4 regions of the Paraburkholderia unamae genome follow, and region 4 is predicted to be linked to each of the others. Evidence: predicted binding sites of a transcription regulator. Region 4 holds the regulator's gene; each other region holds the start of a gene.
What was found. The regulator LexA, encoded in region 4, represses DNA repair genes until DNA is damaged. The targets are predictions, from matches to a motif close to ACTGTATNNNNATACAGT.
Positions count from the first base shown of each region.

Region 1: the regulator LexA is predicted to act here: its motif matches at 4,828-4,845, upstream of imuA (translesion DNA synthesis-associated protein ImuA).
Region 2: the regulator LexA is predicted to act here: its motif matches at 5,678-5,695, upstream of C7402_RS42920 (CppA family protein).
Region 3: the regulator LexA is predicted to act here: its motif matches at 4,016-4,033, upstream of C7402_RS37660 (VRR-NUC domain-containing protein).

Region 1 covers NZ_QEOB01000006.1:35,880-43,509, reverse strand. Annotated here, with positions in the region: gene C7402_RS13940 (error-prone DNA polymerase) at 1-2,686, opposite strand, end outside; gene C7402_RS13935 (Y-family DNA polymerase) at 2,701-4,176, opposite strand; gene imuA (translesion DNA synthesis-associated protein ImuA) at 4,097-4,813, opposite strand; gene C7402_RS13925 (VPA1269 family protein) at 5,163-7,630, opposite strand, start outside.
Region 2 covers NZ_QEOB01000039.1:41,044-48,673, forward strand. Annotated here, with positions in the region: gene C7402_RS42895 (oxidoreductase) at 608-1,441, opposite strand; gene C7402_RS42900 (AraC family transcriptional regulator) at 1,536-2,507, shown strand; gene C7402_RS42905 (nuclear transport factor 2 family protein) at 2,530-2,913, opposite strand; gene C7402_RS42910 (TAXI family TRAP transporter solute-binding subunit) at 2,979-4,103, opposite strand; gene C7402_RS42915 (zinc ribbon domain-containing protein) at 4,164-5,246, opposite strand; gene C7402_RS42920 (CppA family protein) at 5,724-6,008, shown strand; gene C7402_RS42925 (ABC transporter permease) at 6,067-6,921, opposite strand; gene C7402_RS42930 (ABC transporter substrate-binding protein) at 6,893-7,630, opposite strand, start outside.
Region 3 covers NZ_QEOB01000026.1:36,166-43,795, forward strand. Annotated here, with positions in the region: gene C7402_RS37655 (ATP-dependent DNA helicase) at 1-2,206, opposite strand, end outside; gene C7402_RS37660 (VRR-NUC domain-containing protein) at 2,203-4,008, opposite strand; gene C7402_RS37665 (hypothetical protein) at 4,162-4,746, shown strand; gene C7402_RS37670 (DUF3443 domain-containing protein) at 4,802-6,118, opposite strand; gene C7402_RS37675 (DUF2844 domain-containing protein) at 6,115-6,588, opposite strand; gene bamC (outer membrane protein assembly factor BamC) at 6,968-7,630, shown strand, end outside.
Region 4 covers NZ_QEOB01000027.1:87,478-95,107, forward strand. Annotated here, with positions in the region: gene C7402_RS38370 (sulfate ABC transporter substrate-binding protein) at 1-955, opposite strand, end outside; gene lexA (transcriptional repressor LexA) at 1,228-1,878, shown strand; gene C7402_RS38380 (hypothetical protein) at 1,922-2,299, shown strand; gene C7402_RS38385 (DUF2939 domain-containing protein) at 2,447-3,121, shown strand; gene C7402_RS38390 (universal stress protein) at 3,238-3,708, opposite strand; gene nodI (nodulation factor ABC transporter ATP-binding protein NodI) at 4,056-4,970, shown strand; gene C7402_RS38400 (ABC transporter permease) at 4,993-5,829, shown strand; gene C7402_RS38405 (hypothetical protein) at 5,890-6,312, opposite strand; gene C7402_RS38410 (permease) at 6,426-7,487, opposite strand.

The DNA of each region.
Region 1 (7,630 bases), on a different contig from region 4:
CGCGCAGGAGGTCGCGATCAGGAACCGCTGCAACTGATTGCCAGAGCGCGGCACGGCGATCACCGGCGAGCGAACGAAGGGCATTCGCAGACGCGAGGATTTCAAGGTCGCGACGATCGAGCTGGGCCCGTCGCGCAAGATCCGATACATCAAGGAACGGGCGCACCGCCCGAGCCATCTCGATGCGCGCGGCCGCTTCCTCCTTCATGCCGCGAACAAGCGACATGCCGAGGCGCAACGGGCCGTCGGTCGATGCGCCTTCGATCGTCGAGTCCCAGTTGCTCAGCGCCACATCTACCGGCAGCACCTGCACTCCATGGCGCTTGGCATCCTGAATAAGCTGCGATGGAGAGTAGAAACCCATCGGCTGGCTGTTGAGCAACGCGCATACGAAAACCGTAGGCTCGCGGCATTTGATCCATGCACTCGCATAGACGAGCAGTGCGAAGCTCGCAGCGTGGCTCTCCGGAAATCCGTATTCGCCGAAACCATGGATCTGCGCGAAGATTTGCTCGGCGAATTCCTTATCGTATCCGCGCTCAAGCATGCCGTTCACGATACGGTCGTAATAGACGCCAAGTCCCCCCTTGCGTCTCCACGCGGCCATGGCACGACGAAGCTGGTCCGCCTCGCCGGCGGAGAAGCCGGCGGCGAGCATCGCAACTTGCATGACCTGCTCCTGGAAAATCGGCACGCCGAGCGTGCGCGCGAGCGCCTGCTCCATCTGTGGGCTTGGAAATGTCACGGGCTCGATGCCCTGACGTCGGCGAAGGTATGGATGAACCATGCCGCCCTGGACGGGGCCAGGGCGCACAATTGCCACCTCGATCACGAGGTCGTAGAACCGACGCGGTTGCAGACGAGGCAGCATGCTCATCTGCGCCCGCGATTCGATCTGGAAAACGCCGACTGTATCTGCGCGGCAGATCATTTCGTATGTGGCGGAGTCTTCTGGGGGGATGTCCTGAAGCTCAAAGACTTCGCCGCGTTTCTCCGAGATGAGATCCAGCGCGCGACGCACGGCTGACAGCATGCCGAGCGCGAGTACGTCGATCTTAAGCAACCCCAAGGCTTCGATATCATCTTTGTCCCACTGGATGATCGATCGATCTGCCATTGCCGCATTCTCGATTGGAACGAGGCGTGAGAGCTTGCCCCGGCTGATCACAAAACCACCGCTATGCTGCGACAGGTGGCGTGGAAAGCCGAGCAGCAGGGCGGCGAAATTCGCCCACTGCGCAATCAGTGGCGCCTCGGGATCAAGTCCAGCCTCTGCGAACCGGATCAGCAGGTCCTGACTTGAGTCAAACCATTGGTGGGCCTTCGCAACACGATCGACAATTGCCGGATCGACGCCCAGCGCCTTGCCGGCTTCACGCAGTGCGCTTCGGGGCCGATAGGTGGTGACCGCAGCTGTCAGCGCTGCGCGATCGCGTCCGTACTTGCGGTAGATGTACTGAACGATTTCGTCACGTCGCTGGTGCTCAAAGTCGATATCGATATCCGGAGGCTCCCCCCTCTCCTTGCTGATGAAGCGCTCGAAGAGCATCGATGATCGTGCAGGGTCGACCTCGGTTATGCCCAGGCAGTAACACACTGCCGAGTTGGCGGCAGAGCCTCGGCCCTGGCAAAGGATCCCCTCGTTCCGAGCGAAACGCACGATGTCATAGACCGTGAGGAAGTACGGCTCATATTTCAGGTCGGCGATAAGTGCGAGTTCGTGCTCGATCTGCGTCTGGACGTTTTTGGGGATGCCTGCGGTCCAGCGCCGATGTGCGCCGATATATGTTTCCTGACGCAGATAGGCCTCAGGCGTGAAGCCGTCTGGCACAAGTTCGTCGGGATATTCATACCGCAGTTCGTCGAGCGAGAATGTGCAGCGCCGCGCGATTGCAACGGTTTCAGCGAGTGCTCTGGCAGGATACAGGTTCGCGAGGCGCAGGCGGGCTCGAAGGTGCTGCTCGGCGTTTGGCGCGAGGTCATATCCGCAATCAGCAACGGGTCGGCCAAGCCGGATTGCCGTGAGGACGTCCTGAAGCGGTTTGCGTGAGCGCACATGCATGACCGGAGCGCCCGTTGCAACGATGGGCACGCCATGACGCACGGCTATCTGTTCGACCACACCGCGGTGGATGTCATCCATCGCGCGAGCGTGGAGCGTCAGCGCGACCCATGCACGCTCACCGAATGTAGTGGCGAACCATTCCATCTGCACATCAAGGCGCGCCTCGTCTGCCGGATATTCCGGGCTGAGGATCGCAATGCATTCGGGGAGCGACTTTAGATGGGCGTGAGGAGGCTCTGGATGGTCAAGATCTCGCGTCGCCAGACGATAGCTACCTTTGTCGGCACGCATGCGGCCGAGCGTGATCAGTTCGCTCAGGTTGCCATAGCCCTCGCGATTCATCGCTAGCGCGGTAAAACGAAGCGCGGGCAAACCATCAGCATTGGTCAATCCAAACTCGGAGCCGACGATGAAGGGAATGCCCGCTTTCTTCGCCTCAACGTGCGCGCGTACGACACCCGCGAGCGAGCATTCGTCGGTCACTGCGATCGCGGTATAGCCTAATTGCGCTGCGCGCTCGGAGAGATCGTCCGCGTGCGACGCTCCGCGGAGAAACGAAAAATTTGAGACGCATTGAAGCTCTGCGTAATCGGGCAGTGCGCCATAGGGCGAAGCCAACATCACTCGCTCCGGGGCTAGCCGAACAGGCCATGCAGAAACCAGCGCGGCTCTCGTTCATCGCTGACGCCAACGCGCTCGCGATAAATCCAGTAATGCATATGGTTCTCTGCTTCGGCGACAAAATAATCACGGGTTACTGTTTCTTCGTCCTGCCAGCCGCATTCGATCCGTTCACCCGGAGAGACCATCCGCAGTGGTGTCCCGTAAAACGGTCGGTGCCCACGCATGATGAGTTCTATGGGCTTGTCTAGCAGCCACGAGGGACGCGGCAGGTCACGCGGCAACTCTCGGCCCGCCCTTGCGTAGTCGCTTGAAATGGGCACCCATCGAGCAGCGATTTCGGGTCGGAAGTCCGCTATCGGATTGGGGCGCAAAACGTTTTCTGCTCCCAGTCGTGCTGTCAGCAGTTCCATTAGTCGTGCGTGATCCTGGATGGAGCCACCCGGTTCCGGAAATAGCGAATCGCTCGGTGCCTCAGCCTCGCGCACATCCTTCGCTTTGAGCCGCAGCGCGATAACGGGCGCGGCAAGTTCGACCCGTGCAAGCCGCTCCTTCAGGAGACGAACGAGATGCTCCTCGTGCCAGGTGGGTTCTCCGAGTGCAATCTCAAGCTCGGTTGGTGGAATCGCTTTGCGCCCGCGCTCATGCTCTAGCGAAAGGACAAAACGGGCTATTGCCAGCTTGCGCGAGGCTAACCAGCCTGTCATCTGGAGGGTGAGTCGTCGCGCGGCAAAAAGCGTCGCTTCGACGTGTTCGATGCGATCAGGGAGTTCTATCCGCTCATTGAAGATCGGCGGCATGGTTATCCACTCATGTGCTTCAGGGGCTGCTGCCGTTGCGCGATCAAGCACGTCGAGAACGGCTGTGCCGCATCGCTTCTTCAATCCTGCGCGCGGCAATCGCATCACGTCAGCGATCGACGTGCAGCCCAGTCCCTCGAACCACTCCGCAAATTTGCGCGCTGCCGGTACAGCGGTCACCGGGACACTCATAAATCGACGGGACAAGGTTCGAATCGAGACTGCAAAGCCGCCGTCAACCCGTGCAAGAAGCCAGGCGGCCTGTGCCGTGGGCGCGACGGATATGGAACCCGTCACTCCAAAGGCCGTAATTGCGCTGCGAATGCGCTGACGCAAAGAGCGCAAACCACCGAAAAGCCGCAAGCTTGCCGTGACGTCCGCAAGCACGACATGCTCCTCGGTTACGACGACATTGGGTGTGAACTGAAGAAGAGCAAACGCAACACTCCTGACTGTCTGCTCTTCGCGTGCCACGTCGCGCTCCCTCAGGTCCGCATTCGGTGCGAGGGTGAGTACCCCGCCTCGGCGCATGCCTGCAACTATCCCGTGAGCGTGCGCCGTCGCGTCTAACGCGAGTACGCGGCCCTTTTCCAGCACCACGACGCCAGCGTCATGCGCTGGCGTGTGCCACGTCGGGCAAAAGCTCTCGATGGGCAGGCGCGGCAGATGAACGCCGATCCAGTGGTGCATTTCGGTTCAACAGGACAGGTGAAGGTGACAAGGGGACGAAAACGGGCTGATCTCGGTGAGGTCCGCGACGCTTGACGAATGAGATATTCAGCCCACCCTTGACCGCTTCCAACGCTATGCGCAGCGGCGCCGGAGATGTTGAGCTTGCTGCCGCAATAGGGCGGAAAAGGAAGAAAAGCGTTTCCGACCGCTGCGCAGACAGCTGCAATCGCCTCAGGGCTTCCGGACGGATGTGCTGCTGCCAGAAAAGCAGGGTGCCGACAGTCCCAGCCCGCAGAATTTGCTCGGCGGCCCACAATGCGTCGGCGTTCGAGGATGGAGACAGCACGCGGATGTTTTCGACATTGAGTCCCCACCATGAAAAGGCGGTTGGTTGGAGCGTGTGGGGTGGCTGCAGCAGCATAACTGACCGCTTCGTCGCTGCACCCAGCGCTGACTTGAGCAAGCGGAGCTCGCCACAGCCTGGCTGTTGTAGCAAAATCTCGCTCAAAGATCCAGTGGGCCAGCCGTGACCCGGCAATTCAGCGTCAAGCGCCTCGTACCCACTGGCCACTGTTCGGGCTCGTGCCGATGCTAGCTGCGACGCACGCCATAGATCCGGGTGGATATCTTCGATCTGCGCAAGCGGCAAAGCCATTTCCGCCCCCTAATACTGTACATTCATACAGTATCGTACCGGCGAATATGCGTCTGCGCAAGCCGTTATGAAATAGATTCTCCGGTCGTGGTTCAGGATGGCGCTTGAATCTTCGTGGGCCACCGCTGCCACGCGCGGGTACACGATTAGATAGCATTCGGGCCAGAAATTGGGGGCAAGCTACAAAGCTTTTTGCACGGTTAGGCCGCCAAAGGTGAGATCTTACGGGACGGCTGCTTTTTGATCGTCGATCCACAACGTCAAATTTAGGGCGCGATAGCGAATCTAAAAGCTCAAGAGCCTTTCCCTGTTCCAGCAACGTAGTGGTCCGTTTTTCGGTGAACAGCTATCAATCGGGCGTGTCTGGCCCAGATAGATCGGCAACGGTTCGCTTTCCGGCGGCGTCAGCGAGTACCTCATCCACCCAACTCAAGAAGCTATTCCGATTTTCATCCTCCACGCATAGTGGTGACGAACCGTCCAATGAATCTTGAATCCCTTTAATGCCAACGAGGCGTTCAGCAAATGAAGCCATCAGATAAGCTGCGTTATGACGTGTCCGATCATCAGGAATATCAATTAATAGATAGCGCGATCCTTCCGTTCTCAACACGAGATCCATAAATCTGACACACGATTCACGCGCGCCAATACTGCAGCGTTCAATCCCGCCTAACATAATCGCGCTATCCAATATGTTCTTGACAAGCGAAAAGTCTCCCCCGCTTTCGAGGCGTACCTCAATCTGACGCCTGATCTCCTCACTTTCGCCAAGCGAAAGCAATGTCAGTTCTTCATCTTCTGAGTCAGCAAACGACGCATCGTCCGTTACCATTCCTGATGCCAACTTCTCCGACTCCACAAACATCTTGTAGCGGTTTGTCCACTCGAGAATCAGCACTTCAGATTTCTTGTCGATTGCGGAAATCTGCTCCTTTAGCAATTCGGCCTCAAGCGCGAGCTTCTTTCGGCCATTGGTGTCCAGATCTGACGTATCTCGCCACGACAATTCATGCAAAGCGTCTTGGACGCCGTTTCGCGTTCTACCGATACCTCTCAATTCGAGCATAATTTCGTTCATTGCTTGGGCTTGCTGTATGAGAAATGCCGGACCGGTACTGAAGAATCGGCAGTTTCCACATCCTCCGATGATTGCGGAAAAACGTGGTTTCGCGCGGGCGTCGGAATCGTCAAGGTTAGGAATGGCAACATGGCATCCCGTTCCACCAAGGGGGCAGATACCGCCGGGGACAATTTTCCAGCCCCAAAACTGGAGCAGAAGATCCGCGTCGCGATGCCGAGCGTATTGACGATTAAATGTCCACTTTTTTTCCTGATGAGCGAGCGTGGCGCGGTGCCGATCCCAGCCGTACACAGTCTGGTTTTCAGAGATATTTTTAATAATTAATTCGGTAACTCCGCGGGACTCGGGGCGATTGTAGTGCGCGGTCATCACAGCGGTGAGGTGGGCGACGACCAGTTCCTGCACAATGTGAATAGGCACTCCCATCTCGATCAACCAGGAAATCCCCGCCAGTCGAACGCTATAAATATCATACAGACTGACTCTGCCACCCGTAGTCTTTCGGGTGAGTTCAACTGTTTCACCTTTAGCTGCGAGGCGATCTTCAGTCTCGGCACAGAGCGCGTCGAACAATTCTGTAATTTTCGCGTGCGAAACGGGAAGGTAGTGCTTCGTTCGGCCTTTGTCGTTCCGGAAAAATTCCGTGGAAAGGTCAAGGAAAAGAGGGGTGAATGCAGGAAGAAATTCGGAATGTTTCTGATTGACCGCAACCTCATCAGAACGTGAATCATTGAAAAATACCGGAGTTGGATGTGGGTAATGCGCATTAATCCATTCCGTCTGCGAGCGCAGAAGATCATATGGCAGCCTTATCCATCGAGCTGTTTCGACTCCAAGACTACCTGCTTCGTCCTCGGACAGGAACGGCCACGGAAGCTCATAGCCCTTGCGGTCGCGGGGCGCCCACATTTGGGTCTTGTTTGTGGAGACGAAAATGCAAGGCTCAACGACCCCCAATAGGCCGTCCGTGAGGGGTTGTATGACGCCACTCGGTCGACCGTAACGCTGGAGATGTGACGAGCCATCCGCGTATCGCCATGCGGACAAGGGATGCGTGTTCGTCACATACGATTGAGTCAAAAAACTCCAGATACATTCGTCCATCAGGCCTCTATCCAACCATCGCACTTGCTTGGGACGCAACGGAACGATCAACAAAAGCGCTAACAGGCGCGCTCGTGTTGGACACCACACTATCTCGGCTTCGCTATTGAAACTGTCTCGCTTAATAAAAGTATCGTTAGGACATGCGGTCTTCGCCCACTCAAAAGTTGGATCCCCATCCTCATCAGGATCGAGGAGAATCTCAATCATGTCCTCTTGGACCGAACGTGGCAGACGCGGTCGCGGGCTCTTGGGGCCTCTGTCTATCGAGAAAGGATTCTTGATTCCCTCGAACGGATCAGCAGGCAAGTGCAGTCCCGCGTCCGGCGAAACAAGCAATGCTTTCGCTACAATTGAGAAAGCACGCGCCACTTCATGCCAGTACGACCACGCGGTCGATTCGCTTATCTTCTGGGATGCAACCCGATTTTTAAGATGAGAGAAAAAACTCCCTGCACAAAGCGGTGCGTTAGAATTAAGGAGATCGTTGGCCTCAATATCGCCGGGGGTACGAAATCCTCTTTCTTCTACCCAGTCCACGATCGTCCGCATTGCCGCATTGAAATGCTGCTCCCCGGAAGCACTTGAGTTCTCGAAGATCTGGGTGAATCTGTTCCACTCGCCGCCCA
Region 2 (7,630 bases), on a different contig from region 4:
AAAGCGCCAGAGCCAGCACCCATACCACTGTCTGTTTCATCGATCGGTTCATCGTCTCCCCCTTTTTGCACAAACCGCTTCAAAAGCGGGCCCGACCCGCGTAAAGGCGCATTGCCCGATCGCCAACAACGTCGACGCGCAAGCGATGTGCCGCAACGCGAACCAGGGAATGACACGGCTATTCTTGGGCAGAACCGAAATAAATGCGATACCGGATGTATTCGCCGGAACGCAACGCCTGGTCGCTTCAGGATGCAGTGGTCAGGGAGGAACGTCGATTGTGGTTTATTTCGTCATGCAAATTAATGAGTTTGCATTCAACGCGTAGTTTTCCGAATGCGCTGGTTCTCATACTTGCTTGCGCGTTCTGGCCGGACATCTGGCGGTCGTCCGCCCGATCCTTGGGACGCGCTTCGGCACACGAACCGAATGACGATCCGTGACTTGCGATTCGATGCGTCGACGAATTCATCCAGGAGATGGATCACCTGCGCGTGTTCGGCCAGGCGCAAGAGGCAACAAGTTCGTTGCAATGACAACCGGTCGAGAAAAGGCTGCCGGAGCCGGGCGCGAGAAAATCTCGACAGCTTGCCCGCACCGGCGGCCATCAACCGTCCGTCGACACCGTGAGAGCCTCCCACGCACCGATTTCGTCCGCCAGCGCGGCCAGTTTTTCCCGCACGAGTCCGAGTGCGTCGCTGCCAAGCAGGAGATGCGCTGGCGGGTGCTCCGCCGCCATGGCGGCGAGCATGGCGCGCGCCGCTTTCCTCGGGTCTCCCAATTGCTTGCCGCTCTTTTCCTCTCGCGCTTTGCGAATGGGGTCGAAGACAGCGTCGTAATCCGCAATCGAGCGCGGCGTGCGCGTCATCGAGCGGCCCGCCCAGTCCGTGCGAAACGAACCCGGCGCCACGGCAGTCACTGCAATGCCGAACGATTTGACCTCTTTGCCAAGCGCTTCGGAAATGCCTTCCAGCGCGAATTTGCTCCCGCAGTAGTAGGCAATGCCAGGCATCGTGATATGGCCGCCCATCGACGTGATATTCAGGATGTGGCCGCGGCGGCGCTTACGCATGAAAGGCAGGACGGCTTTCATCATCGCCACCGCACCGAATACATTCACATCGAACTGTTGGCGCATTTCCGCCAAAGGCGATTCTTCCATGATGCCCTCGTGACCATAGCCCGCATTGTTCACGAGGACGTCGATGGGCCCCACGCTCGTTTCGATTTCCGACACGACGCCGTCGATGGCGTCGAAGTCGGTCACGTCGAGTATGCGTCCCAGCGCGGCGTGCGCGGACAACGATTCGAAATCGCGCTTGGCCTGCGCACTGCGCACGGTGCCGACCACGGTGTGGCCCTCAGCCAACGCTTCTTGTGCCAGCGCGCGGCCAAAGCCGCTGCTGACTCCCGTGATGAGCAAGATTTTGCCGGATGCCATCGATGCTTCTCCTGAATGTCGATTGGGTAGTGCATACTAGTCTGATGCCGGCGGCCGAATAAGCCACATTTCGCTATTTATATTGCACAAAACTATGAGCATGAAGCGCGCTGCGTTGCCGCCAGCGGACCTTTCCACGCGAAGCCAGAAGCGCATGGTCACGTTGTTGCGCGCGTTGGCGCCCGAGGAAGGCTACAACCTCACGCCGCTGCCGAGCGTGCGCATCCTGCGCTCGAACCGCCCGCTGTCGCGCACGCCGGTTCTGTACGATCCCGGCATCGTGATCGTTTGCCAGGGCCGCAAGCGAGGCTACTTCGGCGATCAGCTGTATCTCTACGACGAGCGACATTACCTGGCCGTGTCCGTGCCCGTGCCGTTCAGCATGGAGACCGACGCCACGCGCGAGCGCCCGCTGCTCGCCCTGTATCTTCACCTCGATTTCGTGATGGCCGCCGAACTCGCGGCGCAGATCGACCGCGCAGGCGTGATGGAGTCTGTGCAAGCGCCGCAGAGCATGATGTCGACGCCCATGGACGACGCGATGCAAGCGTCGGTGCTGCACTTGCTCGAGGCAATGCAGCGTCCGCTCGAAGCCGCCGTGTTGGGCCACGGCCTGCTGCGCGAGTTGTATTTCCGCGTGCTCACGGGCGCCCAGGGAAGCTCGATGCGCGAGGCGCTGGCCATGCGAGGACAGTTCGGCCGGGTGGGCCGGTCATTGCGCCTCATCCATGCGCGCTACGCGCAGCCGCTCGACGTCACGCAACTGGCCGAGGAAGCGGGCATGAGCGTGCCGAGTTTCCATAGCCACTTCAAGGCGGTCACGCAGGTGTCGCCGATGCAGTATGTGAAATCCACGCGTCTGCATGAGGCCAGGCTACTGATGGTGCGCGAGGCGTTGACCGCGGAGGTGGCGGCACACGCCGTGGGCTACACGAGCCCGTCGCAGTTCAGCAGGGAATTCAAGCGCTTGTTCGGCTTGACGCCGGCGGCGGAGGCGAGGCGCATGCGCGAGAGTTTCGCGATTCCCGCAGCGTTTGCCGACGCGATCTATGTGTCGTCGCACTGAGACGGGCTCGCTGCCACTCGCCTCATGTGATCCGCGCGACCCATTGGCTTCGCCATGCCGGAGCGTCGAACGGATCGCAGAAGTACTGGGTCTCGTGAACGACCTGGGTGCCCCTGAACTCCATGATGCTGACCGTGCAGGTGGCGCGCCCCTTGTATGAAATGATGTATTCGGTCACCCAAAGCGGGCCTTCGCCCTGAATTCTTCTTACGTTGAAGCCCGATGGTTTGTCCGGGTGATGGCTGCGCAGCGCCTGCAAATTGGCTCTCCCGACAATCCGCTCGGCCGATTGGGGATAATCACAGATCGCATCGTCGGCATAGATGGCGTGCTCGGCGTCGAGATCGCCCGCTGCCGACGCGCGCCAATGCGCATCCAGTGCGTCACGTATGCTTGCTTCTGTCATGGGGTGCCTCCGGACGGCGAGTTCTTCGCCAACGGTTCCATAGCGGCGTCCGGTACTGCGCCGCGTTACTTTCCGCAAAGCAGCAGCAGGCGCTCCTGGTCCGTACAAGGCCTTCCGTTGATCTTTTGCGAAGCGGTGGCCCCTTGCGGCGCGGCCGCGCCGTTGGCCGGGCTGTTGGCCGCCTGCATCGCGGCGCGATGCGCGAAACACGCCTTCAGCCGCCGCTCGACAGGCTGATAGTATTGCCACCCCTTGCCAAGACCGGGTAATTCGAGCTTCACCTGCTTCCACTTCGGGTGGCCGTGTTCCTGGAGATTGTCGAAGTTCTCGCAGAGCGAATCGGCAAAGCGCTTCAGGTTGCCGACCGTGTCGCGCAGATTGTAGTCATAGGTGACGAGAAAGGCCTTGACCGTCCATGTCGGCACGTCCTCTTTCAGCCAGTTCGGGTAGCTCGATACGTGGATCGTCGCGGGAAAGTAGGTTTGCCTGGCGCGCGCCGTTTCGGGCGCGTTCGGGTCGACGCGCAGGAAGCGGATCTGCTGTAGCAACTCGGGGTTCATGTCGGTGAAGAGTTTCGCGGGTTGCCCGGCGACGATGATCGCAACGTCGATCTTCTTCACGATCAGCGCGGCAAGCGCGTCTTCATTGCTCAGGTGCTGCGCGTTCTGCTCGGGAATCGGCTGGCCGAACATCAGGCGGTACAGCGTGCTTGCCGATTGCGCAGTGCCGCTGCCAATCAGCCCCACGCTCATCACCTTGTCCTTGATCTCGTTGATCGTCTTCATCGGCGAGTCGTTGCGCACGACGAAGTAAATTTCCTCGTCATAGAGCGGCATGATGAGGCGCAGTGGGCGAATCATCGTGCCCGCCTCTTCGTTGCCGGAATTGGCCATGTCAACATAAGCCTGATAGACGTCCGATTGCACGAGCGCGAGCTTCACGCCCGGCTCGAAACGCATGCGCTGCACGTTTTCCGCCGAACCTTTCGAGGGCAGCACTTCGAGGTCGATGCCGGCCGGTTGGGCAACCCATTTCGACAGGTCCTGACCGATCTGAATGTAGGTGCCGCGCTCGGGGCCGGTCACGATGCGGTAGTGCGCGTCTGGCGCGGCGGCCATGGAAAGTGTCGTGAAAAACAGGGCGATCAGTGCCAGCAGGGCCACCGGGGCCGCCAGAATCGTTTTCAGCATGGTCTCTCTCCCGCGTTGGAGGTGAGGTGCGGCAGACTTCGAAGTGTTATGGAGTCCTGCTCAATGTGCGGTGCCGGTTGGGGTGGATGGTTTCCAGCCGTTTTGCAGGATCGCGCGCTCCTGAGCATCGACGCCGTGGTCGTTGCTCGCTGCATTCGCGGCGCCTGCGTTCGCGGACGGGTTAGCCGTGGCTGTCGTGGTTGCTTGCGGGGCGCCATTCGCAGGATTAGCGGGATTGGGCGCCTTCGTCGAACCGGTCGAACTCGTTGAATTCGGCGACCCGAGCGGCTTCCAGGCCGTTGCGACGATGGCGCGCTCCAGCAACGATTGCGCGTGCTGGCTGCTCGAATCGATTGCCAGGGCCTCCGACGCCTGTTGCTGTGCGCAGGCCCAGGTATGCTGCGCCGCGCATCGCTCTGCGCCCTGCAATGCGTTGTCGCGCCGCTGCTCGCGCGCCGCGATGTCACGCTGGATCGTGCGCGCGTCCTCGTTGTCCGGGTCGCGCGCGAGTGCGGCGCTGTTCGCGGCCTTCGCGTCGAACAGGTTGTTTTCCGCGAGGCTCCTGCGGGCGACGCGCAAGCTGTCGGCCACATCCGTGTATTGCGGCGTCGCACGGGGCGGCGGCGAGGCAGCGGGCGCCCCCGTGTCGGCAGCAGGGGGCAGCGTCGCGTTCGTCGTTTCCCGGGACGCAGAGGTCGAGACCGAGCCGCCCGACGAGTGCGTGCTCTGATCTTCGTTCGCGCTGTCCTGCTTGCGATTGTCGCCAAGCAGCAGATAGGTGGCGTAGCCGAACATGAGAACGAGCCAGAAAAGGAAGAGGCCCTTCGTCAGGATCCATCGTTTCGTGAGCCCGAACGGCAACGCATGCCCGGGCAACTGGTGCGGATCACCGGGCTGCGCCGTCGGGTGGTCGGATGCCAGCGCGGCGGCCGGTGAGAGCTTCGCGGCCGCAGGCACGGGCGGCGCTGCCGCCGTGGGACCGAGCGCTTCCAGCGTGGCTTTCGGATGCGTGCCCAGCGTAACGGTGTCGAGCGGTCGATCCGTGCCGCAGTAAGGGCAGAAGTCGACGTGCTGATAGATCAACCCACCGCAGCGCTTGCACGCAAAGGGGTAACTCGGGTCGTGAGTAATCTGAGCGGACATGCGTGCGTCCCACCGTTATGGCGATGCCATTTCGGCATGCTCAGAATCGTTGTTGAAGCGATCGGCAAGGCCTCGCGGAACCCACGATCTGCATGCACAGGAAAGCGGCGGCGCTGGTCCGAGCGCTACCGCTTGCAGGAAAATATGGTTGATTTCCCACAGCGCGTCAATGTCCGCTGTTGCCTACCGCACATAACGTATTCCCTCGCATGCGCGTGACCGATCGGATCGCGGGATTTCTTGCGGTTCATGCAAGCTTTTTATGCGCGCCGTTTTTATTCATAAGAATAGCTAAATGATCGGATGGATTCGCTGCGCGGGTGTGCAAATAAGACCCCAATTTGGCGTCGTGACTCGCAGGCATTCCCCGGGGCACCGATCCACGCCCACTCACGCCACAATCCAAAATCCACCTTGCGGCGGTGCAAAATACTGTATAAATTAACAGTATGTGTTTACGTCCAGTAGGAGCGTGGCATGGAATCGCTGATCCGCATCGTGAATGATGAAGACCGTCAGGCGTTTGAATGGTTGGTCGCCAACGTGGGCGCGCAGCGCGTCGGGGCGGCGGCGCAACGGCTGGCTGCCGGAGGAAAGCGGCCGTTCGTTTCCGCGCTGTGCCGGTACCTGGGCGCGTGGCCGCCGGCTGCGCGCCGGGGGCGCTCGGTTGCACCCGTTCATACGGCGGTGGGTGACCTGCACCTCGCGCGCATCCGTGAGATGCTCGCACAGAGCAACACGGTGAAGGCTCGCGCGCATTGATGTTTGGGGCTTCTCCGGGCTTCCCGCCGGTGTTCCCGCCGCCGGGAAGCCCGCGGGATCAGCGCTGCGCGCCAAAGCGGCGATAGAGCTGCCGCGCCACATGGTCGAGCAGGAAGCCCAGCGCGCCAATCACGAGCACGACCGCCATCAGCTCCGAATACGCGAGCCGGTCGCGCGTATCGAGAATCAGGTAACCGAGTCCCGAACTCACGCCCAGCATTTCGGCGGGCACGAGCACGATCCACAACACGCCGATGGCGAGGCGCACGCCCGTGAGCACATGCGCGGCAATGCCCGGCACGTAGATGTGCCAGAGCATTTCGGCGCGCGTCGCGGCGAGGCTTTCGCCAAGCTGCACCCAGCGCGCGTCGATATGCTGGACGCCCGACGCCGTGCTCATCACGATCGGCCACACCGCCGCGAAGGCGAGCAGGAAGTACACGGGCGGGTCGCCCACGCCGAGCGACATCACGGCGATAGGCATCCACGAAAGCGGCGAGATCATGCGCAGGAATTGCAGCGCGGGCGACAGCGCCGTTTCGAGCGCCTTCACGCGGCCGATCAGAAAGCCGAGCGGCACGCCTATCGCCATCGCGAACGCGAGACCGACGCCAATGCGCCGCAGACTCGCGCCGATATGCGCGAACAACCGGTCGTCGGTGATGAGCGATGGGAAGGTTTGCAGCGCCGCGAGCGGGCCGAACTGCGCGGCGAGCGCGTTGTGGCGCGCGAGCACCGCCACGCCTGCTGCCCAGAACGCGAGGATCGCCACGAGGCCGAGCACGCCGAGCGAAGCGTGCGCCAGAACGCCGCGCGCACGTTCCCGGTGCGCGCCTTCGCCTGGCGGCGCGGCGCCTCGTGCGGCGCCGGAGTGGGCGGGCAGGCTAGACAACGATCGTCTCCGTGCGCGCATACGAAGCGGGCAGGCCAAATGTCTTCATGCCGCCGACGGCTTCGATGCTCTTTTTCACGAAGCGGTCGTCAACGAGATCGCGCGCCACGAAGGCCGGGTCCAGCGCCTTGATGAACTGCCCGTTGCCTTCGACCTGCGTCGCCTTGAGCCGCCGCACGAGTTCCTCGGTGTACGCGGGGTAAGGATAGGGCTGGAAGTCGATGCGCTTCTCGTGCCAGTCGCCGTGAATGATGGCGCGGTCGCCCAGATAGCGCGCTTCGTCGGCGGGCGTGGGCGCGAGCACGCTTTGCAGCAGGCCGGCCGCGTGTGGCGTGTAGTGATTCTCGCCGCTCTTCGAGAGCAGTTGCGCGGCTTCTTGCGGATGCGCGCGCGTCCACACCTGGGCCTGCACGATCGCATTGACGACCTTTTGCGACCACGCGGGCCGCCCGGTCAGGTCGCGTTCGTGCATGAACACCACACAGCACGCGTGATCGCGCCAGACGTCGCCCGTGAAGCGCAGGATCTTGCCGACCTTGAGCGCCTCCGCTGCCGCGTTGAACGGCTCCGCCACGATAAAGCCCGCGATCTGCTTCGCGGCGAGCGCGGGCGGCATGTCGGAAGGCGCCATCACGACGAGGCGCACTTCGTTGGACTTGAGCGCGCCGTCCTTCGCGAGCACCGGCGTGAGGCCTTGCGCGCGAAGCATGTCTTGCAGCACGACGTTGTG
Region 3 (7,630 bases), on a different contig from region 4:
CGCGATCGTCCTCCGTGCGGATCACGCGGCCCGCGGCCTGCACGACCTTGCGCAGGCCAGGAATCAGATAGGTGTAGTCGAAACCCGCGCCGTAAAGCGCTTGCATGCGCGCGCGCATGGCTTCGTTCACGGGGTTCACCTGCGGCATGCCGAGGGTCGCGATGAACGTGCCGATAAGGCGCGTGCCGGGCAGATCGATGCCTTCGCCGAACGCGCCGCCGAGCACGGCGAAGCCAATGCCGCAGCCGCCCTGCGCGAAGCGCGCGACGAAGGCTTGCTGGCCCGCTTCGTCCATCGTGCGCGATTGCAGCCAGACTTCCACCTGCGGGTGGCGCAGCATGAACGCATCGGCGGCTTGCTGGAGATAGTCGTAGCTGCTGAAAAAGCACAGATAGTTGCCGGGGCGCTCGGCGTATTGCGAGGCCACGCGTGCCACAAGCGCTTCGAGCGAACGCTCGCGGTCCTTGTAGCGCGTCGAGATATGGCGGGCGATGTGGACGTCGAGCTGCTCGGCGCGAAACGGCGTGTCGATATCGATGCTCACCGTGTTGGCGGGCAAGCCGAGCATGTCGGTGTAGTAATGCGTGGGCGAGAGCGTCGCCGAAAAGAGCGTGATGCTGTGCGTCGCGCCAATGCGCGCGCGCAATGCGTCCGCCGGCACGATGTTGCGGATCGCGAGCGTCGAGCGCGGGCGGCGCGCGGGTTGTCCCGGCACAGGCGTCACATCGAAGAGCGAATGGGTATCGAAGCGCTCGGCGATGCGCGTGAAATGCAGGGCGTCGAAATAGAAGCGTTCCAGCTCGGGGTCGCGCACGAGCGCGGGCTCGGCGAGCTGGTCGCCCATCGCGCCGATCACGTCGCCCAGCGCCGTCACGAGTCCGTCGGGCAGCGTGTCGCTTGCGCGCCAGGCGTCCGGTTGCAGGGCGTTCTGTGCGTTCCAGTGCTTTTGCAGGCGGGCGAGCGCGCGCTTGAGCGGCGCGCTCGCGTTGCGGCGTACGGTGTCGATGCGCGTTTGCACGAGTTCGGCCGAGTACATCGCGCGGGCGCGCTCGGGCAGATTGTGCGCCTCGTCCACGAGCACGCTCGCACGCCACTGGTTGTGCGCGGCGAGCATGAACAGCATCGCGCTCGTGTCGAACCAGTAGTTGTAGTCGCCGACGATCACGTCGCTCCAGCGCGCGAGTTCCTGGCCGAGGTAGTAGGGGCAGACGGCATGCTCGCTTGCCACGTCGCGCAACGTGGCGCGATCGAGCCGCACGCGTTCGAGCGCAGCCGCGCGCGCCGCGGGCAGCCGGTCGTAGAAGCCGCGCGCGAGCGGGCACGATTCGCCGTGGCACGCCGCTTCGGGATGCTCGCAAGCCTTCTCGCGCGCGACGAGTTCGAGCACGCGCAGGGGCAGGCGCTCAGATTGCGGTGACGCGTGCGGTTCCTCGCGAATTCCCGCGAGCGTGGCGAGGGCGTCGAGCGCCAGTTGCCGCCCCGAGCTTTTCGCGCTCAGAAACACCACCTTGTCGATCGCCGAGCGCGGGCACGCTTTCAGTTGGGGAAAGAGCGTGCCGATGGTCTTGCCGATGCCCGTGGGCGCCTGGGCGAGCAGGCAGCGTCCTTGCGTTGCCGCGCGCCAGACCGCCTCGGCAAGATCGCGCTGGCCGTGGCGAAACGCCGGATGCGGCAGGCGCAACGTGGTGAGCGCGGCGTCGCGCGCGGCGCGGTGCGCGGTTTCCTGCTCGGCCCACGCGACGAAGCGGTGGCATTGTGCCTCGAATGCGGCGCGCAAGTCCGCGGCGCTGGCTGTTTCGACGAGCGCCGTCTCGCGGCCCGAGCCGATGTCGTAGTAAACGAGCGCGAGTTCGAGCGCATCGACGCCGAGCTTTTCGCACATGAGCGCGCCATAAACGCGTAGTTGCGCCCAGTGCAGCGCGCGCTGGTTCTCGCGCATCGCATCGAGGTCGCCGCGATAGGTCTTGAACTCTTCGAGCCTGCGGCGCGCGGGATCGTAGCCGTCGGCGCGGCCGCGCACGGTGAGCGTTGCGAACGTGCCGCTGAGCGCGATTTCGGTTTCGTAGCCGGGCGGGCGGCGCGCAGCGATGGCGGCGTGGCCCGCGCGGCCGTCGGCGGCGTCGGGCGAGGGCGTGAAGCGCAGATCGAGGTCGCCGCGCTTCGCGGTGAATTCGCACAGCGTGCGCACGGCGACGGTGTAGCTCATGGCGTGTTCGACGCCTGCGCGGTGGCGCTCGCGCCGCCGCTTTCGTCGGTCTTGTCGCTCTGGTCCGATTCGTCCGATTCGTCCGATTCGGCGGATTCGCCGGGCCAGCGTACTTGCAGCACCGAGACCGGCATGTCATGCGTCGCGCAATACGCGAGCCAGCGGCGCTGGTTGTCCTGTAGCCGGTCGCCAGGGCCTTTCACTTCGATCAGCTCATAGCGCCGCTCCTGTGGCCAGAAACGCACGAGATCGGGCAGGCCCGAGCGGTTCGCCACGGGCTCGCGCAGCAGCCGCTCGAACCACAGGCGCAGGTGCGCAGCCGGAAAGCAGTCGAGCGCGAGCGCAAGCAAGTCGTCACTCAGCGCGGGCCACGCGACGAACGGCGACTGGATGCCGGCTTTCTCCGCATAGCGCCGCACGATCGATTCGCGGTACGCCTGCGTATCGAGTTCGCCGAGGCAGGCTTCGAACTGCGTGGCGCGGCGTGTGACGAAATCGGCGGCGTGCAGATCGGCGGGGCCGCGCTGGAACGGATGGAAGAACGCGCCCGGCAGCGGCGCGAACAGCGCGGGCCAGCAGAGCAGGCCGAAGAGGGCGTTGATCAGCGTGTTCTCGACGTAGAACACGGGCGCGTCCGTCGTGGCGAGCGCGAGGCGCGCGGCTTCCTCGACGCGCAGGCCCATGGGTGCGCGGGGCAGCGTGAGTTCGCGTTGCGCGAATGCCGGCGCGGCGGCGGCCGATGGCGTGGCCTTCGACCTGGCACGTGTGCGCGCGAGACGCCCGAGCGTGCGAGTCGCCCGCTGGGCTTCTTCCTCGTTCGCGGGTGCGGCGGCAATGGCTTGAGCGAGCGCGAGCGCTTCGTCGCGTCGCGCCAGTTGTTCGAGCACGCGCACGCGCCGGTAACGCGACTCGGGATGGCCGCAGTCGAGATACGCGCGCCAGGCCAGTTCGGCCGCGCCCACGCGCTCGGCGGCGAGCCCCACGGCGTGACGCAGCTTGTCGTGGCGTGCGCGCAGCCAGGGGTTGGCATGAGTGCGCGCAGCGAGGCCGTCGAGCGTGGCGAGCGTCGTGGCGATGGCCGCATCGGCATCGGCCGGCGCTGCCGCGTTGCTGGCGGCGTCGCGGAGCGCGCTGTCCAGCGCCTCGCGGCAGTCGCGCAGCGCGAGATACGCGTCGATATCGTCGCGGCGCTGGAACGCGCGCGAGGCGTCGTCCAGCGGCACGCTCTCGTAGCGATACACGCCGAGGTCGGCGAGCACGAACTCCGTCCAGTCCTGATGCAGGTTGCCGAAAAACATGAGGCGCAGGCGCTCGCAAAGCGGCGCGGCGGCGAACAGCAGCACGGTATCGGGCGAAGCCGGGAACCAGGCATGCCACGCGCGCGGCTCGGGCGCGGCGGCGTGCAGCGTCTCGAGCGTGGCGGCGCGGGTGGCGCGCGCTTCGAACGTGATGCCGAGGCTTGACGCGAGCGCCTGAAGCTCGGCCTTCGTCACGAGCGGCGCGAGCGCCCCGAGCTCGAGCGTGGGCGCGCCGTCGAGCCAGCCCGCCGCGACGAGCGGCGCGGCGGCCGCGCGCGGGCAGCCGATTTCGTCGTATTGAAGGCGGCTCGCGCGAAAGTGCGGGCCGAGGCGCATGAGCATGCGCACGAAAAGTGCGCGCGCGGGCTGCGGCAGGCGGGCGAAATCGTCGACGAAACGGCGCTCGGCCTCGCCGAACAGGTCGGCGCAGCGGGCGTCGAGCCACGCGAGCGCGCGCTCGAAGTTCGCGAGGTAGTAGAACGGATCGGGAGAGTCGGGAAGCACGCGTGGCACTGTACGGATATACAGCGGCGATGATAGCAGGCTCGCGGGGGCTTGCCGGGCTCAGTAGACCGGTTAGCGCCGTTCACGCGAGTGGCCTAAGGGATTCCCCGGCCCGTACGCTACAATTGCCGCAGCCTGAAAAACGGAAGAGCGATGAACAAACGGAACGCATGCTTCGCCGGCCTCGCCGCCGCGGTCACCCTGCTCGCGGGATGCGCGGCGCAATACCGCAATACCGGCGCCTGCGAAGAGGAGATGCGTAACCGGCTGGCCGACACCACGTTCGGCGAGCTGAAGGTCACGCATAGCGCGACGACCTATCGCGGCGCGCGCGTCGTGATCGAAGGGCAACTCGATCACGGCATGGCGCCTGCCGAGCCGGCATCGTCCGCGCAGGCGGCGCGGGCTGCGCAGCCCGCGTCGGCAGCGGCGCGCGCGGCGTCGGCGCAGAACTCGGGCTCGCCTGAGTCGAACGCACTCGCGGCGCCGGCGAATGTGGCCACGGTGGTGCCCGGCATGATGGCGGTTCCCACGGCACCGGTTGCCACCCAGAGCACCGAAGCCGCGCCGACCACGCCGATCGGGGCGCTTGCCGCAAAGCTCGGCATCAAGAAGGCCGTGCGGCCCGCCGCCGCCGCGGAGTGCACCTTCAACGAAACGGGTCTCTCGACGTTCCGCTGGCTGGCGCCGCCGGTGCTCGCGAAGACCACGCCCGCTCCGGACGACGACAGCGAGTAAGCCGACTCGGGCGGGGCGCTCGCTGTGCCGTTGCCGCTATCCCCGCCACTGTCCTTCAGAACGCAAAGTACGGCCCGGTCCCCGCAGGCGTGACCTGGGCCTCGATCGCCGTGAATACGCGCCGCCCGAAGAAAAACGGCAGTCCCCAGCCGAACGCGTGGGCGTTATAGCCCGCGAGGTCATTGAACGCCCAGTTGCCGCTCGCGAGGAGCGTCGTCGAACTCGAGACGGTAACGTTCACTGAAGCGCCCAGGCCGTCGAGGCCGCTGATCGTTGCGCCGAGGCTCGCGGGCGAACTCGGGCAATACCAGAGGCCGCAGCGCGTGAGCGTCGAGTTGTTGAAGTAGAGCGCGTTCGAGCCGCTGTCGATATAGCTTTGCGAATAGACGGTGCCGTCCGACGTCGTCGTCTTCACGTAGCCCGTGCCGGTGTTCGCGCGCAGCACGGTCGCGCCGCCGAGCGCGTTGTTCGCCTGCGAGCCGATGCCGAAGACAAGCGAGCCGCTCACCGACGACGCACCGCTGTCCGCCACGGCGGGCAGGTCGATCAGGACGCCGTTGTTATCGGTGGCGAAGGCGGCGACCGGATTGCCAACCTGCTGCGCGAGCGGTTGCGCGCTGGCCATGCAGCCGCTCGCCGGGCACGCGTAGTACCAGCCGGCGAGCGCGGCGTTCACGCAGCTCACCCCGCAATCAGCGCTGAACGGGCCCACGCCGAGAATGCCGTTCGCGCGCAGCGTGGCGGGGCTGTTCATCGCGAGTCCGAAGCCCGTGCAGCCCGATGGCGTGGCGGGCACCGCCGCGTCGGCGATCACCTGGATCGGGAGCGACGCGGCGACTTCGCCCGCGAGCTTCACATCGGCGCTGCGCACCGCCCCCCATGTATAGCCCGTGCCGAACGCCGCGCATTCGCCCGCGATGGCGCCGCTCGCGCCGCCCCCGCCGGTCGTGACGGCCGGCAGCGCGAAGCCCGCGGGCAGCGCCGAGGCCAGCACGCGCAGGCCCTGAGAGCCGGTGTCGACCTGCACGTTGTCGATGGTCGCGCAATTGGCGGTGCCCGGCACGCAGAGCGTGACGCTCGTCATGAGCATGTTGCGCGTCGAGGTGGGCGTGGGGCCGACCGTCACGGCCAGCACGTTGGGCGTGTTCGATTGCGGCACGGTGCCGGTGGTGCTGGCGGGCGCGGATGCGCTCACCGGGCTTGCCGCACTGGCGGCGGCCGGGGCGCTCGCGGCCACGGGCGAGGTGGGGCTCGCGGCAGCCGTGCCGCCACCGCCGCCACCGCCGCAGGCGGCGAGCACCGCGCAAAGCGCGAAGGCGGCGAATCCCGCGAAAGCGGACACGCGCGAAAGGCGTTGCGGAAGGGCGCTCATTGCAGGTCTCCTTCGGCGACGCCCTCGGGCAGCGCGGCGGGCAGCCAGGCGCGGCCTGCATACGCGCGCATGTGGCCCCCCGTCTCGACCACGACCTGTGCGCCGACCACGCGCGCGCCGTGCAGATCGTCGCGGCCCGCGGCGTGCTGGGCGGCCGCGGCGCTGCGCCAGTCGGCCGCGTAGCGGCCCAGCAGCGCCTCCAGGTTGGGCTGCGTCGGCCCTTGCCATGTGTAGGCGAACACGGTGCCGCTGGCGCTCGCCACGTACTCGTTGACAGTGGCGCCGCCGTCGTCGACGTAGCTGACGACACGGGCGGCGCCGCCCGCCAGGGGATGGCTGCTGGCGCCGGGAGGCACCGTGGGGGCGTCGCCGAGCGCGGCATGCGCCGGCGCGGCGGCGAGGCTCAGGCAACTGAGCGCGCAGGCGCAGGCCGCGGCGCGGCCCGCCTGGATGAGGCTGCAAGTTTTCATGACGCTCTCCGGTCCTGCTCTTTGTGAACTTCTTTTTTTGAGATTTGCAGAGGGAAATTAGCACCGGGGTCGTTTTCGCAAGAGGCTCGCGCCGTCAGGGCTGTCGGGCGCAACGTGGCGTTTCGCCGCGATCAGTAGCTAATGTATTGATCCAAAAGAAAAATACGCATACGAACGGGCACGGATGTCGACGATTCAAATGTTGATGAATGTTTCTCTGGAGGAGCCGAAGGGGCCGCGCAGCCGCCTGGCGGCGATCTTCGTAGCGAATGGAAACGGAGTCAGGACGCGGTTTTTGCACAGCGGGCCGTCGGCCCGGTAAAATGGCTGGTTGATCCACGGAAACTGGCCGTGGCGTAGCCGAAGGGATTACCCGAACATGAGTGATTTTCATCAACGTCTTGCCGCGCGCGCGCTTGTGCTCTTGATGGCGGGCGGGCTGGTCGCCGGATGTAGCTCGCCGACGCCAGGCAAGATCGATTACCGTAGTGACGCAAAGGCGAAGCAGTCCTCGCTTGCCGTGCCGCCGAACATGCTCGACGAAGCGTCCGACCAGCGTTCGCTGGCGCCGCAGGGCGGCGAGACCTCGCTGTCCGCGCTCAAGCAGACTCAGGCCGAAGCCGCGCCGTCCGATCAGACCCAGGTGCTCCCGCAGGTGCCGGGCATGCATATCCAGCGTGACGGTACGGAAAGCTGGCTCGTCATCGACAGCCGCACGCCCGACCAGGTCTGGGCGCAGGTACGCCGCTTCTGGCAGGAGCAGGGCTTCCTGCTGGTGGTCGACCAGCGCAACAAGGGCGTGATGGAAACGGACTGGAACGAAACGCACCCGAAGATCAGCGACGGTCTCATCCGCAACACGCTCTCGTGGGCCACGGGCAACTCGTACGTGACGGCCGAGCGCAACAAGTACCGCACGCGTCTCGAAACGTCGCCCGCGGGCGGCACCTACGTGTTCATCAGCCAGAAGGGCCTGAGCGAGCAGCTCACGGGCACGAACAACGACACCAGCAAGTGGGTGCCCAAGCCCAACGATCCCGCA
Region 4 (7,630 bases):
TCGGAAACTTCGCGGTGAGCGCAGCCGGCACCTTGTTCGAACGCGGACGGTAGAAGTTCTTCGCCGCGATCTCCTGGCCCTCTTCGCTATAGAGGAACTGCAAGTACGCTTCGGCCTGCTTGCGCGTGCCCTTCTTGTCGACGACCTTGTCCACCACGGCGACCGGCGGCTCAGCCAGAATGCTCACCGAAGGCACCACGATCTCGAACTTCTCCGGGCCGAACTCCTTGAGCGAGAGGAACGCTTCGTTTTCCCATGCGATCAGCACGTCGCCGATATCGCGCTGCACGAAGCTCGTCGTCGCGCCGCGCGCGCCCGAATCGAGCACGCCCGCATTCTTGTAGAGCTTCGTGACGAACTCCTTCGCCTTCTGCTCGTTGCCGCCCGGCTGGTGCAGCGCATACGCCCACGCCGCGAGATAGTTCCAGCGCGCGCCACCCGAGGTCTTCGGATTCGGCGTGACGATCGACACGCCCGGCTTGGTCAGGTCGTCCCAGTCCTTGATGTGCTTGGGGTTGCCCTTGCGCACGAGGAACACGATGGTCGACGTGTACGGCGACGCGTTGTCGGGCAGGCGCTTTTGCCAGTCCTTCGCGACGATGCCCTTGTTGGCGAGCGCGTCGATGTCCCAGGCGAGCGCCAGCGTCACGACATCGGCTTGCAGGCCGTCAAGCACCGAGCGCGCCTGCGCGCCCGAGCCGCCGTGCGACTGCTTGATGGTGAGCGTTTCGCCCGTTTTGGCCTTCCACTGCTTGATGAAGGCCTCGTTGATGTCCTGGTACAGCTCGCGGGTCGGATCGTAGGAGACGTTGAGCAGCGACGTATCCGCGTGAGCCGTTGCGGGCGCCATCGCCGCGATGCCTGCGAACGACGCCGCGAGAGGCGCCACGCCGATCACCAGTTTTGCCGCCAGCGTCTTCAGCCAGCCCCCGCGCCCCGTATTGGTCGTGCCCATCTATCTGTTCTCCGTTCTCGTGTGTGGTTTTCAGCTATCGATGGAGGCCAGTCTAGCGATCCGCTTACATCATTAAAAATAATGTTTCTTCATTCTTTAATACGCAAAAGTGGTAAGGACAGAGGAAGTCGCTGTCACAGCACGATTTCGTCCGTGTCAACGCGGGAAAACGGCGTCATGGCAACGCCCGGATGACGAACTTCAAGTAACACTTGAAAAGCGGCGAATACTGTATAAAAATACAGTTACCTGTTCAAACATACAGTGGCGCCATGACCAAACTCACCGCACGACAGCAGCAGGTTTTCGATCTGGTTCGCCGGGCGATCGAGCGCACGGGCTTCCCGCCCACACGCGCCGAAATCGCGGCGGAACTCGGCTTCAGCTCGGCCAACTCGGCCGAGGAGCACCTGCGCGCACTGGCGCGCAAGGGCGTGATCGAACTGGCTGCGGGCGCCTCGCGCGGCATCCGCCTCATGCCGGGGCCCGACGACCTGCCGCACCAGTTCACGCTGCCGCACGCCAGCATCATGCAGCTCTCGCTGCCGCTCGTCGGCCGGGTCGCGGCGGGCAGCCCGATCCTCGCGCAGGAGCACATCTCGCAGAACTACATGTGCGACCCGGCGCTCTTCTCGAGCCGGCCGGACTATCTCCTGAAGGTGCGCGGCCTCTCCATGCGCGACGCCGGCATATTCGACGGCGACCTGCTCGCCGTGCAGAAGAAAAGCGAGGCGAAGGACGGCCAGATCATCGTGGCGCGTCTGGGCGACGACGTCACCGTCAAACGCCTGAAGCGCCGCCCGAACGGCGTCGAGCTGATCGCCGAGAACCCCGACTACGAGAACATTTTCGTCGAGGCCGGCAGCGCGGATTTCGCGCTGGAAGGCATTGCAGTCGGCCTGATTCGCCCTACCGAATTCTGATAAATCCGCTTGCGCGCCCTGCGCGCATTCTCTGGAGAGAGCCATGGAACGCCTTGCCCGCTTGCTGCCCTTCCGTCAATTCGGCCGTCTGCGCCACCTGCGTGGAGTCGCCTCGTGCGCGGTTCGCGAAGTGCGCGCCACAACTGCCGCACTGAACGGCTCGCTCTTCGAAGACACCCCCGAGATGGTGGCGGCCAGTGCGGCCGACCTGCCCGCGCTGCCCTCGGCGCAACCGGCGTTCGCGCGCGTCTCGCTCAACAGCACGATCAACACCGAGCAGCCCATGCGCCGGGCGCCCGTGCGCGTCTACCAAGGCCCGTCGCGGCTCATCCTGGTCGGTACGGTGGACGCCGTATGCCGCGCAATCGACCGCTGCATCGCCGAGCAGCAAAGCGATCTGCCTGGGGCGCTCGCGAAATAAGCGCTCACCCGGCGCCACAATGCAATAAGCGGCAACAAGGGGCCACAAGCGGCACCAAGGCCTTTCTGACGTAAAAAGGGGCAGTGTCGGGGATCGTTTTCGCCGGATTGCGGTCAACACCGTGTTTGAACGATTTGTCCGAATTTGATGACGGAATCCCTGACGCCCCCACGTAAATCCCGAGACTGGAAGAAGCCCGTCGCCATCACGGTCGCGGTTGCCGTGTTTGTGGCCGCGCTCGGCTACGCCTACGCGTCGCCCTATATCGCGGTGAATCGCATGAAGGCTGCTGCCGACGCGCGCGACGCCGCCACGCTCAATCAGTACGTCGATTACCCGGCGCTGCGCGTGAGCCTCAAGCAGCAGGTTGGCGAAATGCTGCGAGAGCGCATTCATGCGGAGCACAGCAGCAATCCGCTGCTGATTCTCGGCGCCGTGATCGGTGCGGCGCTGATCGGGCCGCTCGTGGATGCCTATGCCACGCCGGAGGGCGTCGCCGCGCTACTGAGCGGCATGCCGCCCACGGGCAAGCCCGGCGAGCGTCCTCACGCGCCGCCGCCGCAGGAGGCGGGTTCGCAGTCGGCCCCCGCTTCCGCAGCCGCCCCGGCCTCCCCACCCGCCCAGGCGGCTTCAGGCAATCCCGCGCCCGAAGCGCGGCCGGTCACCACGGCGGGTTATCGCAGCCTCAACGAGTTCGCGCTCACGTGGGATCGCAGCGCCACGGGCGAGCACTATGCCGCCATCTTGCAGCGTCATGGACTCTTCTCGTGGAAGCTCGCGTCGGTCGAGTTGAACGAGGGCAACGCCCCGAACCCGAACTGACCTGAACCACGGACCGGCACGCATGTGATGCGCCGCCGGGCCGGTTCGCGCCTGGCGGGCCCGCCGATCTCCCGATCGTCCGGGCCCGTGCTCGCGCTTTCCAGGTTTTCCGCGCGCTAGGCTGCGGCGGCTTGCTGCTTTTCCTCGGCGGCCGACGAGCACGCCACCAGAATGCTGCACGACACGCGGTCGAGCAGCGGCGTATTGCCCGCGCCCATCCACCAGCGCGAGAGCCCGGTGCGGCAGCGATGTCCCACGACCACGAGGTCGACCTGGAGCTCGTTGGCCAGGTTCGCAATTTCGTCGATCGGATGCCCGAACGCGAAATGCCCCTGGGCGTGCACGCCACGCTCGGTCAGCCAGTCAACGCCCTCCTGAAGGATTTCGCGGGCCGTTTCCTCAAAGCGGCCGCAGGCCACATCGGTGAGCAGGCCGGCGCTCTGGGCAATGGTCGAGCGCATGTCGACGACCGAGAGCAAGTGCGTTTCCGCTTGCAGATCGAGCGCAAGATCGGCGCCGCAACGCAATGCCTTGCGGCCTTCGCGCGAGCCGTCGTAACACAGCAGGATTTTTTTGTAGCTCGCCATATCGCTTCTCCCCGCCCGCGTGATTTGCAGGCTGTGCGATTCTCATGATGGTGCGCCGCAATTGCGCACGCAAGGGCTGGAAAACGCCAGGACGCCATCGTTAAGCGCCAGGCGTGCGGTACGTCACGCATGAATCTTGCGCGCCGCCAATGATTGCCGCGACAAGCATTCATGGCAAGCAGCGTTGAACCGGGCATCAGAGCGCCGCCCACCCGACTCAGGGCAATGCACTAGAATAGGCCGCCTCGTTTCGTGCGATATTTTTCTTGCGCATTTCGTTCGCTCTTGCGCCCGATTCGCGCGACGCTCGTCCGACTCACGCACATCGACACACGCTCAACCGGTCCATGCCCGCACCCGCCATCGAATTCGAGCAGGTCATCAAACACTACGGAGACAGGACGGTCGTCAACGGTCTGTCATTCGACGTCGTCCCCGGCGAATGTTTCGGGCTGCTCGGCCCGAACGGCGCGGGGAAGACCACCACGCTGCGCATGCTGCTCGGCATCGTGTCTCCCGATGCGGGGCGCATCAGCCTGTGCGGCGAGCCCGTGCCGGCGCGCGCGCGCCACGCCCGCCGGCGCGTGGGCGTCGTGCCGCAGTTCGACAACCTCGACCCCGACTTCACCGTGCGCGAGAACCTCGTCGTGTTCGGCCGCTACTTCGGCTTGTCCGCGCGCGAAACGAAAGCGCTCGTTGCGCCGCTGCTCGAATTCGCACGCCTCGAAAGCAAGGCCGACGCGCGCGTGGGCGAACTCTCCGGCGGCATGCGCCGTCGCCTCACGCTCGCGCGCGCGCTCGTCAACGACCCCGACGTGCTCGTGATGGACGAGCCCACCACGGGCCTCGACCCGCAGGCGCGCCATCTGATCTGGGAGCGCCTGCGCTCGCTGCTCGCGCGCGGCAAGACGATTCTGCTCACCACGCATTTCATGGAGGAAGCCGAGCGGCTCTGCAATCGCGTGTGCGTGATCGAGGAAGGCCGCAAGATCGCCGAGGGCGCGCCCAAGGCGCTGATCGAATCGGAGATCGGCTGCGACGTGATCGAGGTGTATGGCCCGGACCCGGCCGCGCTGCGCGACGAACTCGCGGAGGACGCAAAGCGCACGGAGATCAGCGGCGAGACACTGTTCTGCTACGTCGACGACCCCGCGCCCGTGCATGCGAAACTGCGCCATCGGTCGGACCTGCGCTACCTGCACCGGCCCGCGAATCTCGAAGACGTGTTCCTGCGGCTCACGGGCCGCGAGATGCAGGACTGAAGCGGCCGCTCAAGAAAAAACCATGCAGACACGCACCAACGACCCGACGCCCGCACGCCCCGACCACGCACTTGTCCGCGAGCCGCGCGCGGCGCTGCCCTCGAACGCCACGCACTGGATGGCCGTGTGGCGACGCAACTATCTCGTGTGGCGCAAGCTCGCGATCGCCTCGATGTTCGGCAATCTCGCCGACCCGATGATCTACCTGTTCGGTCTCGGCTTCGGTCTCGGGCTGATGGTCGGGCACGTGGACGGCGTCTCGTACATCGCGTTTCTCGCGGCGGGCACGGTGTCGTCTTCGGTGATGATGTCGGCGAGCTTCGAATCGATGTACTCGGGCTTCTCGCGCATGCACGTGCAACGCACGTGGGAAGCGATCATGCATACGCCGCTGTCACTCGGCGACGTGGTGCTGGGCGAGGTCATGTGGGCCGCGAGCAAGTCGATGCTCTCCGGTGCGGCGATCATGCTGGTGGCGGGGCTGCTCGGCTACGCGAGCTTTCCTTCGATGCTGCTCGCGCTGCCCGTGATCGCGCTCGCGGGCCTGGCGTTCGCGAGCTGCGCGATGATCGTGACGGCGCTCGCGCCGTCCTACGACTTCTTCATGTTCTATCAAACACTGGTGCTCACGCCCATGCTGCTGCTTTCGGGCGTGTTCTTTCCGATCGCCCAGTTGCCCGCCGCCGCGCAGCACATCACGTTGATGCTGCCGCTCGCGCACGCCGTGGCGCTGATCCGCCCCGCCATGCTCGACCGGCCTGTCGAGCAGGCCGGCCTGCACTTGCTCGTGCTCGTGATCTACGTGGTGGTGCCGTTCGCGATTGCCTCGGTGCTGTTCCGCCGGCGCATGATGCGTTGAAGCCCTACTGAACGACGCCGCGCGACACCTCGCGACATCGAACAACACACCACGCGGCGCTCAGTCTTCGTCGTCGCCCCAGGGAATATCGACGTCCGAAATAAACGCGACCGTCGCGAACGGACCGCCTTCCTGGCGGCCGATTTTGCCGTCGGCGCGATGCCACTCCACGCGGAACATCGTCGATTGCGTCTGGGCGAGCAGACGCACCGTGCGGATCTCTTCAGGGTCCGAGTCTTCCACCGGGCCGTCGAGCGACACCAGCAGCGACTGCGGCCAGAGGCCGTCGGCCGGATCGTAGATGCGATCGCCGTCGGGGATCGACGTGTGCGCCTCGACGCCAATGGTCGCCGACGCCTCGACGATCATCTTGCCGAGCGCGCGCAGCACCGCCGTCGCGCGCGCCGAATTGGCCTGGCGAATGGCGAGATCGCCGCGCGTGAGCGCCTGTTCGAGCTTCGGATTGGTTTTTTGCTGTGCCATGCTGGTTTTCGGGCCGAGGCCCGCTCCTTGGCGAACGGCGAACCGTCCGCGTATTACCTTGAATGCCCGCGCCCCGATGAATAGCGCTTGCCTGCCATGCCGCGCGGGTCGCGCTAGAACCCCAGAGCCACGGTCGCGAGCCCCCCGACGATCCCGAACAAGACGACCGTCGTACCGACGATCGCGAGCATGCGCGGCCGGAACGAGCCCGCCAGCATCGCGAACGACGGCACGCTCACGGGCGGCAACGTCATCAGGAGCGCGCCGGCCGGGCCCACGCCCATGCCGAGTGCGAGCATCGCCTGGATGATGGGCACTTCCCCGGCCGTGGGAATCACGAACAACATGCCGACAAAAGCGAACGTGATGATCCAGCCAAGACTGCTCGTGACTTCCGGACCGATATGCGGAAAGAGCCACGCACGCGCGGCGCCGAGCAGCAGCACGAGCACGATGTACTCGGGCACGAGCCGCACGGCCATGCGCGTAAAGATGCGCAGCCAGCGCACGAAGACATTACCGCCTTCGGCCTGCTGCTGGGCGAGCTGCGCGAGACGGTCGTCGGCGGAGCGGGCTTCTTCGGGCGTGACGAGCCGGTTGCAGAGCCAGCCAAGGCCGAACACCATCAACAGGCCCAGCGTGAGGCGCAGCGCACTCCACTGCCAGCCGAGCACGAAGCCCATGAAAACGAGCGTGGCGGGATTGAGCACGGAGTTGCCGAGCCAGAATGCGATCGCCCCGCCCGCCGATGCATTGCGCGCGCGCAGGCCCACGACCACGGGCGCGGCGCAGCAGGTGCACATCATGCCGGGCACGGCGAGCAGCCCGCCCGCCGCGACGCTGCCGAAGCCGCGCCGGCCGAGCACGCGCGCGACCCACTGCACGGGCAACAGCGCCTGCACGGCGGAGCCGAGCAGCAAGCCGAGCACCATGGCCTGCCAGATCGCCTTGCCATAGGCGAAGGCGTAATCGAGCGCGGCGGCGAACGACGGCTCGGGCGCGGTGGACGCGCCCCCCATCAGGATCGATTTGCCGATGGAATGCGTTTCCTCGGCCGTGAATGCGCGGTGATAGTACGGAAACCACTTCACGTAGAAGAGTCCGGCCACCGCCAGCAGAATGAAAATGGGCCAGCCGTACGACGGGGGCGATTGAGCGGGACGTGCGCTCGTCATTGTGAAGTTTCTCCGAATTCAGACTGGGTCCAGGCTACCGGCCGGGGCGCACGCCCGCACAGCGCGCGACGCGTGATAGCGCCCCGGGCGGCGCATGCTGGATCGTAGTGTATGCCTTGCTAATCGCCAACGACTTTGGTGCA